Regions from separate parts of the Pseudoalteromonas sp. QJM3NY_22 genome, predicted to be linked through region 2. Evidence: predicted binding sites of a transcription regulator. Region 2 holds the regulator's gene; each other region holds the start of a gene.
What was found. The regulator LexA, encoded in region 2, represses DNA repair genes until DNA is damaged. The targets are predictions, from matches to a motif close to TACTGTATNNNNATACAGTA.
Positions count from the first base shown of each region.

Region 1: a site for LexA is predicted at 3,144-3,163, ahead of AC0VZ4_RS25115 (LexA family protein). Genes of this name have one in related genera too.
Region 3: a site for LexA is predicted at 2,679-2,698, ahead of AC0VZ4_RS15720 (DUF4007 family protein). Genes of this name have one in related genera too.

Region 1 covers NZ_JBWBTZ010000003.1:21,988-26,708, forward strand. The annotation lists gene AC0VZ4_RS25100 (IS5 family transposase) at 155-916, shown strand; gene tnpC (IS66 family transposase) at 1,048-2,487, opposite strand; gene AC0VZ4_RS25110 (hypothetical protein) at 2,680-3,078, shown strand; gene AC0VZ4_RS25115 (LexA family protein) at 3,236-3,607, shown strand; gene AC0VZ4_RS25120 (Y-family DNA polymerase) at 3,607-4,721, shown strand, end outside.
Region 2 covers NZ_CM149655.1:159,227-163,947, reverse strand. The annotation lists gene ctaD (cytochrome c oxidase subunit I) at 1-686, opposite strand, end outside; gene coxB (cytochrome c oxidase subunit II) at 686-1,828, opposite strand; gene lexA (transcriptional repressor LexA) at 2,289-2,906, opposite strand; gene AC0VZ4_RS00815 (M12 family metallo-peptidase) at 3,170-4,660, shown strand.
Region 3 covers NZ_CM149655.1:3,414,520-3,419,240, forward strand. The annotation lists gene AC0VZ4_RS15710 (methylation-associated defense system protein MAD7 family protein) at 1-718, opposite strand, end outside; gene AC0VZ4_RS15715 (hypothetical protein) at 711-2,519, opposite strand; gene AC0VZ4_RS15720 (DUF4007 family protein) at 2,772-3,716, shown strand; gene AC0VZ4_RS15725 (hypothetical protein) at 3,716-4,721, shown strand, end outside.

The sequences.
Region 1 (4,721 bases), on a different replicon from region 2:
ACTAGACGGAGTATATAGTTAAAATATGTATTATCTAAAAAAAAGACTATTAAACTGTTGATTATTAGGGCGTGTTGATCTTTGCGGTATAAAAAACAAACAGCATAAGGATAAGGTATAATTGAATTCGCTAAAAAACATTACACGAACCCTCATGCCAAGATTAATGTTAACAGACGCGACATGGAATGTCTTATCAAAAGTAATGCACTTAAGTGGTCGAATTTATAATAAGCCTGAGCATAGAAAAACGCTCGAAGGCATACTCTATAGGATGCGTACCGGTATTCCTTGGCGAGATTTACCGTCTTATTTCGGCTCGTGGAGTGCTATTTATAGACGATTTAATTTATGGTCCAAAAAAGATATTTTGAATGAATTATTTCGAGTGTTATCCCACTATGCTGATATGGATTGGATCTTTATTGATGGCAGTATTGTCAGGGCTCACCAGCATAGTTGCGGTGCAAGAACCGCTGACAATGAATCAATTGGTAAGAGTCGAGGTGGTAATTCGACTAAAATTCATCTTGCAGTAGATAGCGGAGGATTGCCTGTTTATTATGAATTATCCTGTGGAAATACGCATGATATCGTCCATGCAGAGTCACTTGTAGCCAATTGCCCAACGAGTAATGTTGTTGTCGCAGATAAAGGCTACGATAGTGAAAAACTAAGAGAGTTTATTCGTGACAATAGCGCTACACCCGTTATTCCACGCAAGGATAACAGTTTAGTGGGTAATGAAGATATTGACTGGTGCATGTACAAATATAGGCACTTAGTTGAGAATGCCTTTGGTCGGATCAAACAATATAGAGGGATAGCCACACGGTATGAAAAGCTTGAGCGGAATTATCATTCCATGCTCGCTTTAGCATTCACTATGATGTGGCTACCAATATGGGCTGATTAATATATATACTACAAAGATCAACAGCCCCTAGTATTAAAAATAATTAATAATAAACTAGCAGATATATTTTTGAGGTACAAAATATATTAAGTCCATCATCATTTTATTTTTTGAATTAAAATTAAACGTAACTATTCAGCCACATTTTCAATAAATATATCAGGTAACTGATTTTTGAAGAGTAATTCAAGGGCTAGGCTTGCTGATACATGCTGTTTTCTGCAAGTCGAGAGGTAGCTTCTGATTAAACAAAACATCTCTGCACCTTGCATGCTTCTGAAGCACCCAGATATCTTTTGATGAACCTTGGTCATCCTAATATCATTCTCACCTTGGTTGTTGCTAAAAGGCACCGCTGTTTCCGTCATGAACCGTAAGACATCATCTTGATAATCTCTTAACCGCTCTAACAACGCTCTAGACTTTGTTCGTTTCAATCTGCCTCGCTGGCCTTTTACTCGGCTGTTTCTATCCGGTGGAGGGCATTTAATGTCACCTTGAGCCAATATTTGTTGATATTTCTCTATATAGTGAGCTTTTGTGTCTGCATCTAGCTCGGGGTTATCTATTTGATGTTTATTGATTTCAGTCAGTAGGGTTTGCAAATCCTTTGCCCATTGCATACCGTCTTGCTCCCATGCCCTTTCTAACTCTCGGATATGATGTGCATTACACAAGGCATGTTGGCACTGTGTATATTGATAATACGGTTTCCAGTGGTCGTGGCATAGTACCCCAGTAAAGTGAGGTAAAATATCGGCGTCATCCATCGCTATTTTCCCTCTTTTCTCATGCGGGTAAAAATACGTCCACCACGTCGTTGATGCACCATGAAGCCATCGTCGTTTACCACCTATATTAATCCCCGTTTCATCAACGTGTAAGGCTTGATAAGTCGTTTTCAGGGCTTTCTTGAGCGCGGCTTCTGCGCCGGAGGACTTTACCAAGGCCGCTGCTTGTTCATTAAAGTTAAATAAACTACCCGCACTGATTGGAATACCGAGTTGATCACAAAAATATTCTTCAATGCGGTTGTAAGGGAGTAATTGATATTGGGATAGGTAAACTGCATGGGCTTTTACACCAACCCCATATTGAATAGGACTGTTAACGTCTTCTGGAAATTCACCAATAAAACGCTTACCTTGCTCATTTTCCAGAATTTGTGCTTGGTATTCAGTGACCACTTTCCTGATATCTATATCGACAACCTGTCGTTTTTGAAAGCCAATTTCACGGTAGTGACCTTTCGGTAAAAAATCACGTTCAACTAGGATGATTTTGATCTCATCAGGCGTCTGTGTTTGGGTTAGTGTTTTACCTGCACGGCCTTTTTGACCACCCGCTGACTTGGCTGATTTCTCTTTGTTTTGTTTTTTTCGGTTGATGTCTTTTGATGGCGGGATACTGCTATTGTTACTGTTAAGTCCTAATTTACTTGCTAACATAACAACGACAACCAGAATGAGTTCAATAGACATCTTCAGCGCAGGCGTGAGAGTTTTACCTTCTTGTAATTGAGCTTTGGTTTTCTCAACGATTTCGTCGATGTTGATGCTGTTTAAATTCATTGAAGCTAGGGCTATTAGGTCATAGCCCTAGCTTGGCATACTGGCGGGATCGGTCAATAGTTAAAAAAGATCCTTTGAAAATAATTTACCATGGTGAATAGTTACAATTAAACAATAACAAATACTTATCGACCTTAAAGGGGTTGGTTTTTTTTATGTTAATATCTAAATATACAAAAAAGGAGCATTATTATGAATATAATTAATATTATTTTGCAGTTCACTGCTAATTTAATTCCATTTCTATCACTTGAGCAAGATAACAATGCACTTATGTTTAATATTCTGCATTACACTTATACAATTGACGTTCTATCTTTAATGCTTGCGCTGTCAGTCGCAATGATATGTGTCGGTGTTCTGCGCTCACTAACAAATCAAAACGCTAACGCCGCTGCTCGAAATGCGTATTGGTGTGGCTATGCAAGTTCAAAAAAATCTACGCTTACAACAACCGGAGTTTCAATGCTCTTTTGTTCAATGATGATCACTGTTGCTATGTTTAAATCAGCGTCTGCTCACGTAGCTGTTGTTGATAAAAGCTATCGCGACACGCTTTATTTCGAACTAAAATACGCTGATCAATGCTAGATTAGTAACTGTGCACAGCCACTATTGGTGAATTTGTTTGCACTATTTACCAATCAAACCTAGAATACTGTATATGTAAACAGTATTCTAGGTTTTTATGCTCCCTACTCCCATTAAACGTTCGTGCAACATATTACCCCTCGCCCATTTCTCTGTTATGGCTGGGTTTCCTAATCCATGCGAAGATTTTCTTGAAGCGCCGGTTTCACTTGATTCGATTATGATAGATAACCCATCTAGCACATTTTTATTCCGCGTGAATGGCAAAAGCATGGAGCCGCTAATTCGGGATAACTCTATATTAATTGTCGATAGGTCAATCACAGTTAAAAGCGGCTGTATTGTACTCGCGACAATCGATGGGAACTTTGTCGTGAAAGAGCTTTCGATAGATCTTGGCCGCGCTGTTGCCAAGTTCACAAGCCATAATAGTGAACACCCTACAATAGAACTGCCTATTGACCCCGAAAATAATTGGGAGGCTGCAACCATATGGGGTGTTGTAACCGGCGTTATGAGTAAAATTTGATGTATGTTTTATGTGATATAAACGCTGCATATGTTAGTTTTTGTCAGCTATTCAATCCTCAATTCGATTTTAATAAAACGCCATTAGCAGTATTAAGTTCAAATCAGGGCAATGTAATAGCCAGAAATAATGCAACAAAAGCGCTTGGCATTAAAATGGGCGAACCAGCATTTAAATCCATCCCAATAATTAAAAAACATCATGGGCATGTTTGGGGTTCTAATTTTGCGCTGTTCGGTGATATAAGTAGTCGGTTTCATGCTGAACTAAAGCCATTTTTACATGAACATTTTGAATATTCGATTGATGAAGCTTTTGGCAAAATCAACCTAATACAAAATCAAGATTTAAAAAACCATGCAAAACTCATAAAGACCACCTTACAAAAAAATCTTGGCTTAAGCGTAGGTGTGGGTATATCTCTAACCAAAACACTAGCTAAGGTCGCTTCATATTGCGCCAAATTACCTCTGTGGCATGATAAAACAGGCGGTGTAGTAGTATTGGACAATGAAGCTAAAATTGATTGGGCACTATCAAGGATTAAGTTAACCGATATTTGGGGTGTGGGTATTACAACTGCGAGTAAGTTAGAAAAAATCGGCATCTTAAACGGCCTCCAACTCAAAAATTTTGATACTACCAAGGCAAGATCATTGTTTTCCATAACTTTGGCGCGAACTATAAATGAATTAAATGGTATTAACTCTATTGAATTAAATGATATGACAAAGGAGCGTGGACGTATATGTGTATCACGTACCATGGGGAAACATATCACTGAACAGAATATACTAAGGGCTGCTTTATCATCTCATGCATCTAGTGCTGCGAGTAAGTTGAGAAAATTCAACTTATTTACTTCTTCCATCACTGTATTTATTAAAACAGATCAGTTCAGAAGTGATCATAACCAGTACAGTAAGGCCGTACAAGTTGCTCTCCCTATGCTTACTAATGATACCGATATAATAATCAAATATACTTTATTCGCATTAGATGCAATTTACCGTGAGGGTTATAAGTACAAAAAAACAGGTGTAGTTTTAGAGAAATTTGTGAGCGGTGAGGACCAACAGCAGCTCAACATTTTTGAGGACACTAAACCACTTGA
Region 2 (4,721 bases):
GTAAGTACCATAGTGACAGCCCCTGCAAGTACTGGCATTACCGCTATTAATAAAAAGGCAGTAATTAACCACGTCCATACAAATAAGGGCAACTTCATCCATGTCATGCCGGGGGCACGTAAGTTCACTATGGTTACAATCACATTGATTGCGCCCATTATTGAGCTAATTCCCATAATATGTACGGCAAATACAAACAATGCAGTATTATCATTACTGTATGTTGTGGACAGTGGTGCATAAAAAGTCCAACCAAATGCAGGCCCCCCACCAGGCATAAATAACGATGCCAATAGGATTAAAAACGCAAACGGCAAAATCCAAAAGCTCCAGTTATTCATTCTTGGCAATGCCATATCTGGCGCGCCAATCATGAGTGGTATCATCCAGTTAGCAAGGCCTGTAAAGGCGGGCATAACCGCACCAAACACCATAATTAAACCATGCACTGTGGTCATTTGATTAAAAAAGTGAGGATCGACCAACTGTAAGCCTGGTTGAAATAATTCAGCCCTGATCACCATAGCCATTGCGCCACCAATTAAGAACATGGTCAGCGAAAAAATTAAATATAAACTACCTATATCTTTATGATTAGTTGTGTAAAGCCAGCGTTTAAAACCTTTAGCTGGGTGATGAGCATGATGAGCTTCATTGGCGTTAGGTTGTTCTACTATGCTACTCATTAGTTCGCCTCCACTTTGGCATCAAGTGCTGTCTGTATTTGACTCGGTTGAATAACATCACCCGTATCATTACCCCACGCATTACGTTTATAAGTAATAACCGCAGCTAATTGCTTTATAGATAACTGCTTGGCAAAAGCTTGCATTGCCGTACCGGGTCGTCCATGGATAACTACATCAATGTGATCTTTTATATCGCCAAGCACTATCGGGCTGCCTTTAAGTGCAGGAAATACACCCGGTAACCCCATGCCCGTAGGCTGATGGCACGCTGCACAATTAGCCATATATACTTGTTCGCCTAAAGTCATTAACTCTTCTTTTGGGAGGGTTTTATCAAGTAATGCGGCATCTGCCAGCGCAGCTTTCTGCTTCGCCTGCTTTGCATCTGCAAGCCATGTTTTAAAATCAGCCTCAGATTTAGCGACCACCACAACGGGCATAAAGCCATGGTCTTTACCACACAACTCAGCACATTGGCCTCGGTAAGTACCTTCTTCGTTTATGTTCGTCCATGTTTCGTTTATAAAGCCGGGGTTCGCATCTTTTTTAACTGCAAAATCAGGTACCCACCAAGAGTGAATAACATCATCAGAAGTCATTAAAAATCGTACTTTTTGATTTATTGGCAGTACAAGAGGCTTATCAACCTCAAGTAAGTAGTTAGGGTTTTTATCTGCAAGATTCGCTATTTCATCTTGCGGGGTAGATAAAATAGAGTAGAACTCTACATCTTCGCCCATATATTCATAATGCCATTTCCATTGCGAACCCGTAATTTTAATAGTGAGATCAGCTTTGCTGGCATCTTCCATTGCAATAAGGGTTTTAGTGGCTGGTACTGCCATAGCAATTAAAATAACAAACGGAATTGCAGTCCAAAGTATTTCTACTTTAGTGCTTTCGTGAAATTGGGCAGGTACAGCCCCTTTAGATTTACGGTGATGAATAAGTGCCCAAAACATAATTGCGAACACTATCACCCCAATCACACAACATATTATAAATATGGTCATGTGCAGCTGATATACATTATTGCTTATATCGGTTACGCCTTTGCGCATATTGTATTGGCTGTTCGCCAAAACTGAGTGCGAAAAAACACATAATATAAGCCACAAGGTAGAGGTCAGTTTACCCATGTGACGGCTCCTTTGATGCTATTGCGAATGCAAAGCGAAGAGGCATACGGCTTAAACGCCAATTCGTTATTTTTATTTTTTTAGCCAATCTTATTTAATATTGATTGGTTTTGCTGCGCCAACAACGAGTTTGTGTATATTGTGTGTTCTCAAAACTAAAAAGCTGTGAGTTATTATTAGCTCAGCACATTAATAATTAGCTAAAAAACGAACAACAAGCAAGTTTTAGTATAAAAAACAATCAGGTGATATTGAGTAATTAATAAAAAGTCAGTAGTCAACAGAAAGTTCAAAATATGAGCAAAACAAAGGGGTTTAACGCATTCGGAGGGGGAAAATATAAGTGCAAAAAAATTTACAGCTAAAATAATTAGTTGGCTGTTTACGTCCTATTTTTAGTGCTAATGTTAAAACAAAAATGCGTGCTAAAAAGCACGCATTCATAAAAATAAATTAAAAGCTACATCCAATCAGCGTTACGAATAACTCCAACGGCTAAACCTTCTATATTAAAAGATTCATTTTCTAGATCAACTTCAATTGGCGAAAAGTCGTCATTCTCAGCATGCAATAATACTTTTCGGCCTGCTTTTTCAAACCGCTTTACGGTAACATCATCATCAACACGAGCAACTACAACTTGTCCATTTTCTGCAACTTGAGTTTTATGCACAGCTAACAAATCACCATCCATAATACCTATATCTTTCATACTCATACCGTTAACGCGCAATAAAAAATCAGCAGCAGGTTTAAACATTAATGGATCAATTTTACAATGACTCTCAACGTGCTCTTGCGCCAAAATAGGCTCTCCCGCTGCGACTCGCCCGATAAGAGGTAAACCTAACTGTTCAGGCTCTTCTTCCTCAACAAGTTGAATACCTCGGCTTGCACCTGGTTTCATCTTAATAGCACCTTTTTTAGCAAGCGCTTTTAAATGCTCTTCAGCAGCATTGGCACTTTTAAAGCCTAATGTTTGTGCAATTTCAGCACGTGTAGGAGGCATACCAGTGTCTTTAATAAAAACTTTAACTAATTCGAGAATTTGAGCTTGGCGCTTCGTTAATGGTCGCATACAACTGGTTTTCCATACAGTACATTTAACTGTGAGTATATACAGTTAAATAAAAATCGCAAATTTAAATTACATTGATTGCTTGCTGTTAATAAATCACTTTTACACTTATGTAGAAACAACGAATGCTTACATAAAATAAACATTCGTATCTTTATATTTACGATTAAGGGCTAATTTGATGACAGCCACATGTTAATAAATTGAAAACAACTTATTAGCATGTGCACTTTATGTGTACAAACACTTAAAAGGATTATCAAATGAAAAAATATTCACCATTGTTTATTGGCTTATTGTTTAGCGGCTATGCGTATGCCCAAGTCCCACTTTTCGAAGTGCAGCACTCTAACTTTACGCAAAACATTAATAAAGAAGGTAATGCTCAATCTCAATTTGGGCAACCGCTTTTCGAACTAAGCGCAAAAACCAATGCATTCTTTTTACCTGTTCAGGGAAGTGACATTGAATTTATCAAAAGTACAGCAAGTACATCAGCAACTGGTAACTTAATCTGGGTAGGTAAAAGCTTAGATGGTGACGAAGTAACACTGATAAAATCTACAAAGGGGATTTCTGGTACGATAAAGGTAAATGAACATGTTTATAAATTGCAACCGAATAAACATTCTGGTCATAATTTTATTGAATTAGATCCTGCCAAGCAACCTGCTGAGCATGCACCCGATTATCAACAATCTAATAACACTATTTCAATCAGTGAACAAATTTTAACAGAACAAAGCTTCCAAACAGCTATGGCAACTAACGCGCAAAGCAATATTAGCTTACTCGTTTTATACACCCCAGCCGCAGAACAAAAATCTAGTGATATTAATAGCTTGATTGATCTTGCAATAGTAGAGACTAATCAGGGTTACCAAAACTCAGGTGTCAATGCAGTTGTTAGTTTGGCCCATGTAAGCCGAGTTAATTATACTGAAGCTACAAATTCAGGTACGGATTTAAATCGTTTAGCTGCCAAAAACGATGGTTATATGGATGAAGCGCACACACTACGAGATCAATACGGTGCTGATGTAGTCATATTAATAAACGACGTTAACGGCTACTGTGGCCAAGCCAAAGCAATTGGTGCAAATGCTAACAGCGCATTTGCGATGGTTGATTATGACTGTGCAACCGGCTATTACTCTTTCGGTCATGAAATTGGTCATTTACAAGGTGCTCGTCATAACCCTGAAAACGATCCATCAACATCTCCTTATTCGTTCGGCCATGGTTATCAGCAACCTCAATCACAATGGCGTTCAGTAATGGCTTATAACTGCACAAATAACTGCACAAGAATCAATTACTGGTCAAATCCAAACAAATCATACAGCGGAAGTGTTATGGGAACTCCATCAAAACACGATAACGCTAGAGCCTTAAATTTAACAAACCCCACAATTGCAAATTTTAGATCTGCATCTAGCCCACCGGTAAATAACAATACACTGCAAAATAACCAATCTATCGTTGTTAGTGGTGATCGAAACAGTGAGCAATTGTTTACTTTTACAGTGCCAAGTGAAGCTGAGCAAGTCACATTTTCGACCTCTAATGGCACTGGGGATGTTGACCTACATGTAAAATATAATGCAATTGCAACGAGCAGTAACTACGATTGCCGACCGTATAAAAACGGAAATAATGAAAGCTGTAGCGACACCCGCACTGGTAATTACTCTATTATGATTAAAGGCTACAGTGCTTTTAGTAATGTCGAGTTAATAGCTAGTTACCAATAAAAGATCTGGCTCAGTATAAGCAAGTAACATTATGCTGCTTGCTTATATTTAGCCTAGGGGG
Region 3 (4,721 bases), 1.2 Mb from region 2:
TCCTTTCTTCTTCACGAACTAGTAGGTTAGCTAATTTTGCGAAAGAGTTGTCCTGCTTATCTAGCCATAGCTCAAAATACTTTTCTAGCTCTTCACAAACTTCATTTCCAGCTCTACAAAGCATTAAATACGCTAGTTCACCACCCCGACAAAAGAATCTTCTATCTTCCGTTGATTTTCTATTATCGAAATCACACCAAATATAGTCGGATGAAATCGGGTAAATAAATTTTGATGTCCATCTTTTATTTGATAATGGATCAAAAGTTAATGAGCTTAAAATCTTGATAGCATTATAGAAGCTTTCAAAAGAAGAAAAGCTGTTTTTCAAGTGTTCTATATCCTCATCCTTAAATTGAAATAACTCTCCATTGATACCTCTAAGATACTCAAACTGACGCTCCCATCGGTCTTCGTCTGAAAGCTCTGAATGAATAAGTGTCTCTAATATTTCATTCTGATAAATCAATATTCTTAGTTTAAAAAACTGCCTATGCTTAAAATATAGAGTTTTATTTTCTGAAGAGAAAATTGAGTTTATTAACCCTGCGCGTTTAGCCTGAAGTTGGCTTTCAATAACGCACAATAATTCAAAAAAAATTATTGAAGGTGTTTGGTCTGTTCTGAACCTATGCCCCCACATGTTTTCAATAATTGGAATATGTTTGATTCCGTATTTTTTCATCAATTCTGAAGAGTATGTGTGTAAACTATCCATGATTCACCTTTAGGGTTGAGGTTCTAAACTCTCCATCCTTTATTGTATATGTTTCAATTCTTTTTCCACTTAATTTACTTGTATTGCTAATTTGTGATGCTAATTTAGATCTAAAGATCAGTAATTTTTTGTAAAGCCTTGGATTAGTTGTGTTTGGAGGTGAGCCTTTAGATACTCTGTATAAAAAGTCAAATAACTCGACTGTCAAAGAAAGCTTTAAAGATATATTTCTATCAATATCAAATACAATAACAGGTTCAATCCGTGATCCTGTCAACTCAAAATCACCTTTTACTTTAGTAATATAAATATCTCTATCTCTCAGTTCATCTCCATGAAAAATTGATATAGGAGTAATAGAACCTTGGTCTTTTTCTGGTATATAAAGGCGGTCTTTACCTGTATTTTCAGAAATATATCTTCCATGAAATATTCTATTAAGTGCTAATACAATGAGGGAGATTAAATCAATATTATGACAGTTATCATTTTCTTGAAGTTCATCAAACACCATACTTTTGAAGTATGAAAAACTCGCAAATTTTTGTAAGTTGAATGCCTTATCATCACCATTTTGATAACAATAAAGTTGTATTCGAGAACGCCTAACGATTGCTCCCCATAAGTCAGCATCAATATCTAAGTCAGTAGCTTTCTTGGAATTTAATAAATCATTAAAATCATCTAAAGGTATTTCAACTTTTCTTTCTGATTTTTTCTTAAGGTAATTATCCCAATGGTTGGTAGATAACTCCCCGAACATTAATTTATTGATTTCAGAGTAAGGCCTTGCATTATTCATTTTGTGTGGTCCAAGGTTCATACCCCAATATCCGACTTCTATTGTTGATTCATACTCAAACTCTTCAAAAGAATTAACTCTACGTACTCGATTACAATTAAAAATAGGATAATTTGTATCTTTCTTCGTTGCTTTTAAATGTTTGGCCTTAGGAGTAGACGCCAAAATTGTATTGGTTGCTAAGTTTAGTAGCTCTCGAATTGTAAAATGCTCATTATTCAATTGAAGTAACAAAATGATATTACTAAGATTTTCCTGGATATTACCATTTGTTTTTAGAAGGCTATATTTGTTGTAAATAGGACATAAATTATTAGATTGCCCTTCGCATGAATTACAACCTTCCCAGCCAGAATGGTTAATAATTTCATCCAAAATTAGAGAAAAGTTTTCCTTTGCATTGAGTTTAGATAAATTAATAAGCTTGATCAGCTCTTGTTGCTCACAATTACTAAATCCAAGATTGATTTTATCTTCAATGATTTCTTTTAGCTGAGTTGCTCTTTTTTCAGACTCTTCACTTTGTGAGGCTAAGATGAAATTGTCTATCTCCTCGACTAAAATCCCATCATTAACAGCAATTAGTATGGGTTTATTTGAAGCACCATTTACTAATACATCTAATAGCTCTTGAATTACTAACGACTTCTCATTTTGTAATTCTGAGAAATCCTTAACTATTGTCCTTTCCGAAGAACAAAAATAGCTTTTAGCATTCCATTTATCCTCATCGAAGGAATCACCATCTATCTGTTTGACAATATCTCTGCATAATTTTGTTTTTCCATCACCTGCGGTGCCTGTAAGTATAATAACTCCATGAGCATCTTCAGATTCAAATTGTTGGGTAATTTGTTTTTGCCATTCAAATTGTATATTTAATGGCTCATCAAGTCCTAAGCTTTCCGCAACTTTTCTAACGTATTCATCTTGAATTTGATTCTTTCCCTGACAATATCCCTCTAAATATTTGACCCAATTATTTTGCTTCCAAGTCATAATCATTCCTTTACCGTTCAAATAGCTATTGCGAAAATAAAAATTCTATACATAAATCATTCAAACACTATATTAAATAGCTTTCAACTTTAAAAGCAGAAAAAGTTGTTTTCCAACAAAGAATTACACATAAACCACGTTTATTTACAAGTGCGTACTTTCTGTTTAAATATACAGTGAAAATTCCTTTATCCTGAGAGAGAAACGCTATACTATTGCCTCTGGACAATTTCTCCAGAGGTAGCAACAGGAATGAAAGCTAAATTTACCGGTCACGATACTTTTCCCCTTAGATATGGTTGGCTCTTTAAAGCTGTTAACCATTTGAATTCAGGTGGTAAATTACAGACGAGCAAGGAAGAAGAAACTCAACAAGCAATAATTAAACTTGGTGTGGGTAAAAATATGGTCAATGCTATTAGGTATTGGGCAGAGTCTGCTGAGTTGCTTTCAAGTAAAAGAACTCAATCAAATATTGATTATTTCATTTCTGAAAACGGTGATTACTTATTTAATGCAGTTACAGGAAAAGATCCGTATTTAGAGCAAATAGGTTCAGTGTGGCTTGTTCATTTTTGGCTAAATTTTAATTTTCAACACCTTAGCGCTTATCGCTACTTTTTTAATTTTTCTCATGTGCAGCATTTTGAAAAATCGAAACTTCTTTCAGACTGTTCAAGTGACGCTAAAAAATTGGTTACTAATGATATAGGTAATGAGAGTACTCTTAAAAAAGATATAGACTGTTTTTTAAATACTTATAGTAAAAAATTTAAAAGTGTTGCTGTTAAGAAAAAGCTAACAATAGATGAAGAACATTTTACCTCACCTTTAACTGAACTTAATTTAGTTACCGATAATGGTGGAGGTTTTTATGTAAGCGATTTAGCTGAGCGGCCTGAACTTCCTATTGAAGTTTTTATTTATGGGCTAATTAAATTTGCTCAAAACGAAACTAAAGATTCAAAGATTAACAGTATTGATTTCGATTCATTATTAACGAAACCTTGCTCGCCTGGAAGAATATTTAGGCTTTCAGAAAGCGGTTTAGGGCAAAAATTGGATGAAGCACAAGAGTACTCTAAAGATGGAGTGTCTTGGTTTGATTCACTGGGGCTACGTCAGGTAAAAATAAATAATGAGTATATGAGTAATCCTTTAGCTGTGCTTAACAAATTCTATGGAGCTACTTCATAATGATGAACTCATTAATTAGTATAAATCAGCGCTATAAAAGTTCAACTAGAATTGACAGTCAACTAGATGATTTCAAACCGTTTTTAAATGATTTCATATTACATGGTACAGCGGTAAATGTATTAGATACAATTAGCCGTGATTTTGTAGGTAGTGAACAAAGAGCCTATACGCTAACGGGCCCATACGGTTCAGGTAAGTCAACAATTGCATTGTTTTTAGCTAGCCTACTTTCTATAAATAAAGCAGAACGTACATATGCAACAACTAAACTTGATAAGGTTGAAGGCGTTCTTGATGATTTTCCTCATCGTTTTAGTGTTAAAAAGGGTTGGCAGGTAATTAAGCATGTTTGCGGTCTTGAAGCACCAGCGAACTCTATTTTGAAAAGTGTATATAGAGCTTTTCAAATTAATTTTAGTGTCGAAGAAGTTAATTCTTTTGATGATGATAAATGTTTAGTTGAAATTAAGCGTACGTTAGGAACTACTTCAAATAAAATTGATGGCACGCTTATTTTTCTTGATGAGATGGGTAAAGCACTTGATTACCAATCAAGGAATAATAAAGATTTACATTTTTTCCAATCACTTGCTGATATTGCGCAACAAGCTAAAAACTCGGTTGTACTTGTAGGTTTTTTACATCAATCATTTTCAGATTATGCAAAAAATAAAGACGCTAAAGCTCAAAAAGAATGGGCAAAAGTTCAAGGCCGTTATAGAGATTTAAGCTTTAACCCTTCAATTGATGAGTCACTTGTATTAGTGGGAGATTCAATTACAAAAACATCTGAAATTATTCATGTTTTAGAAAAAGAGCATAAAAATCTAATTAGTAATGTATTAGCATGCTTTGAACATAAAAACATCAATAAAAAAGCATTATTAAAAACACTCCCACTTGATCCAATTGTAAGTTTGTTGCTTGGTCCCATTTCTAGAAGACGTTTCTCACAAAATGAACGAAGCTTATTCGGCTTTTTAGCCTCCCATGAAAAATTAG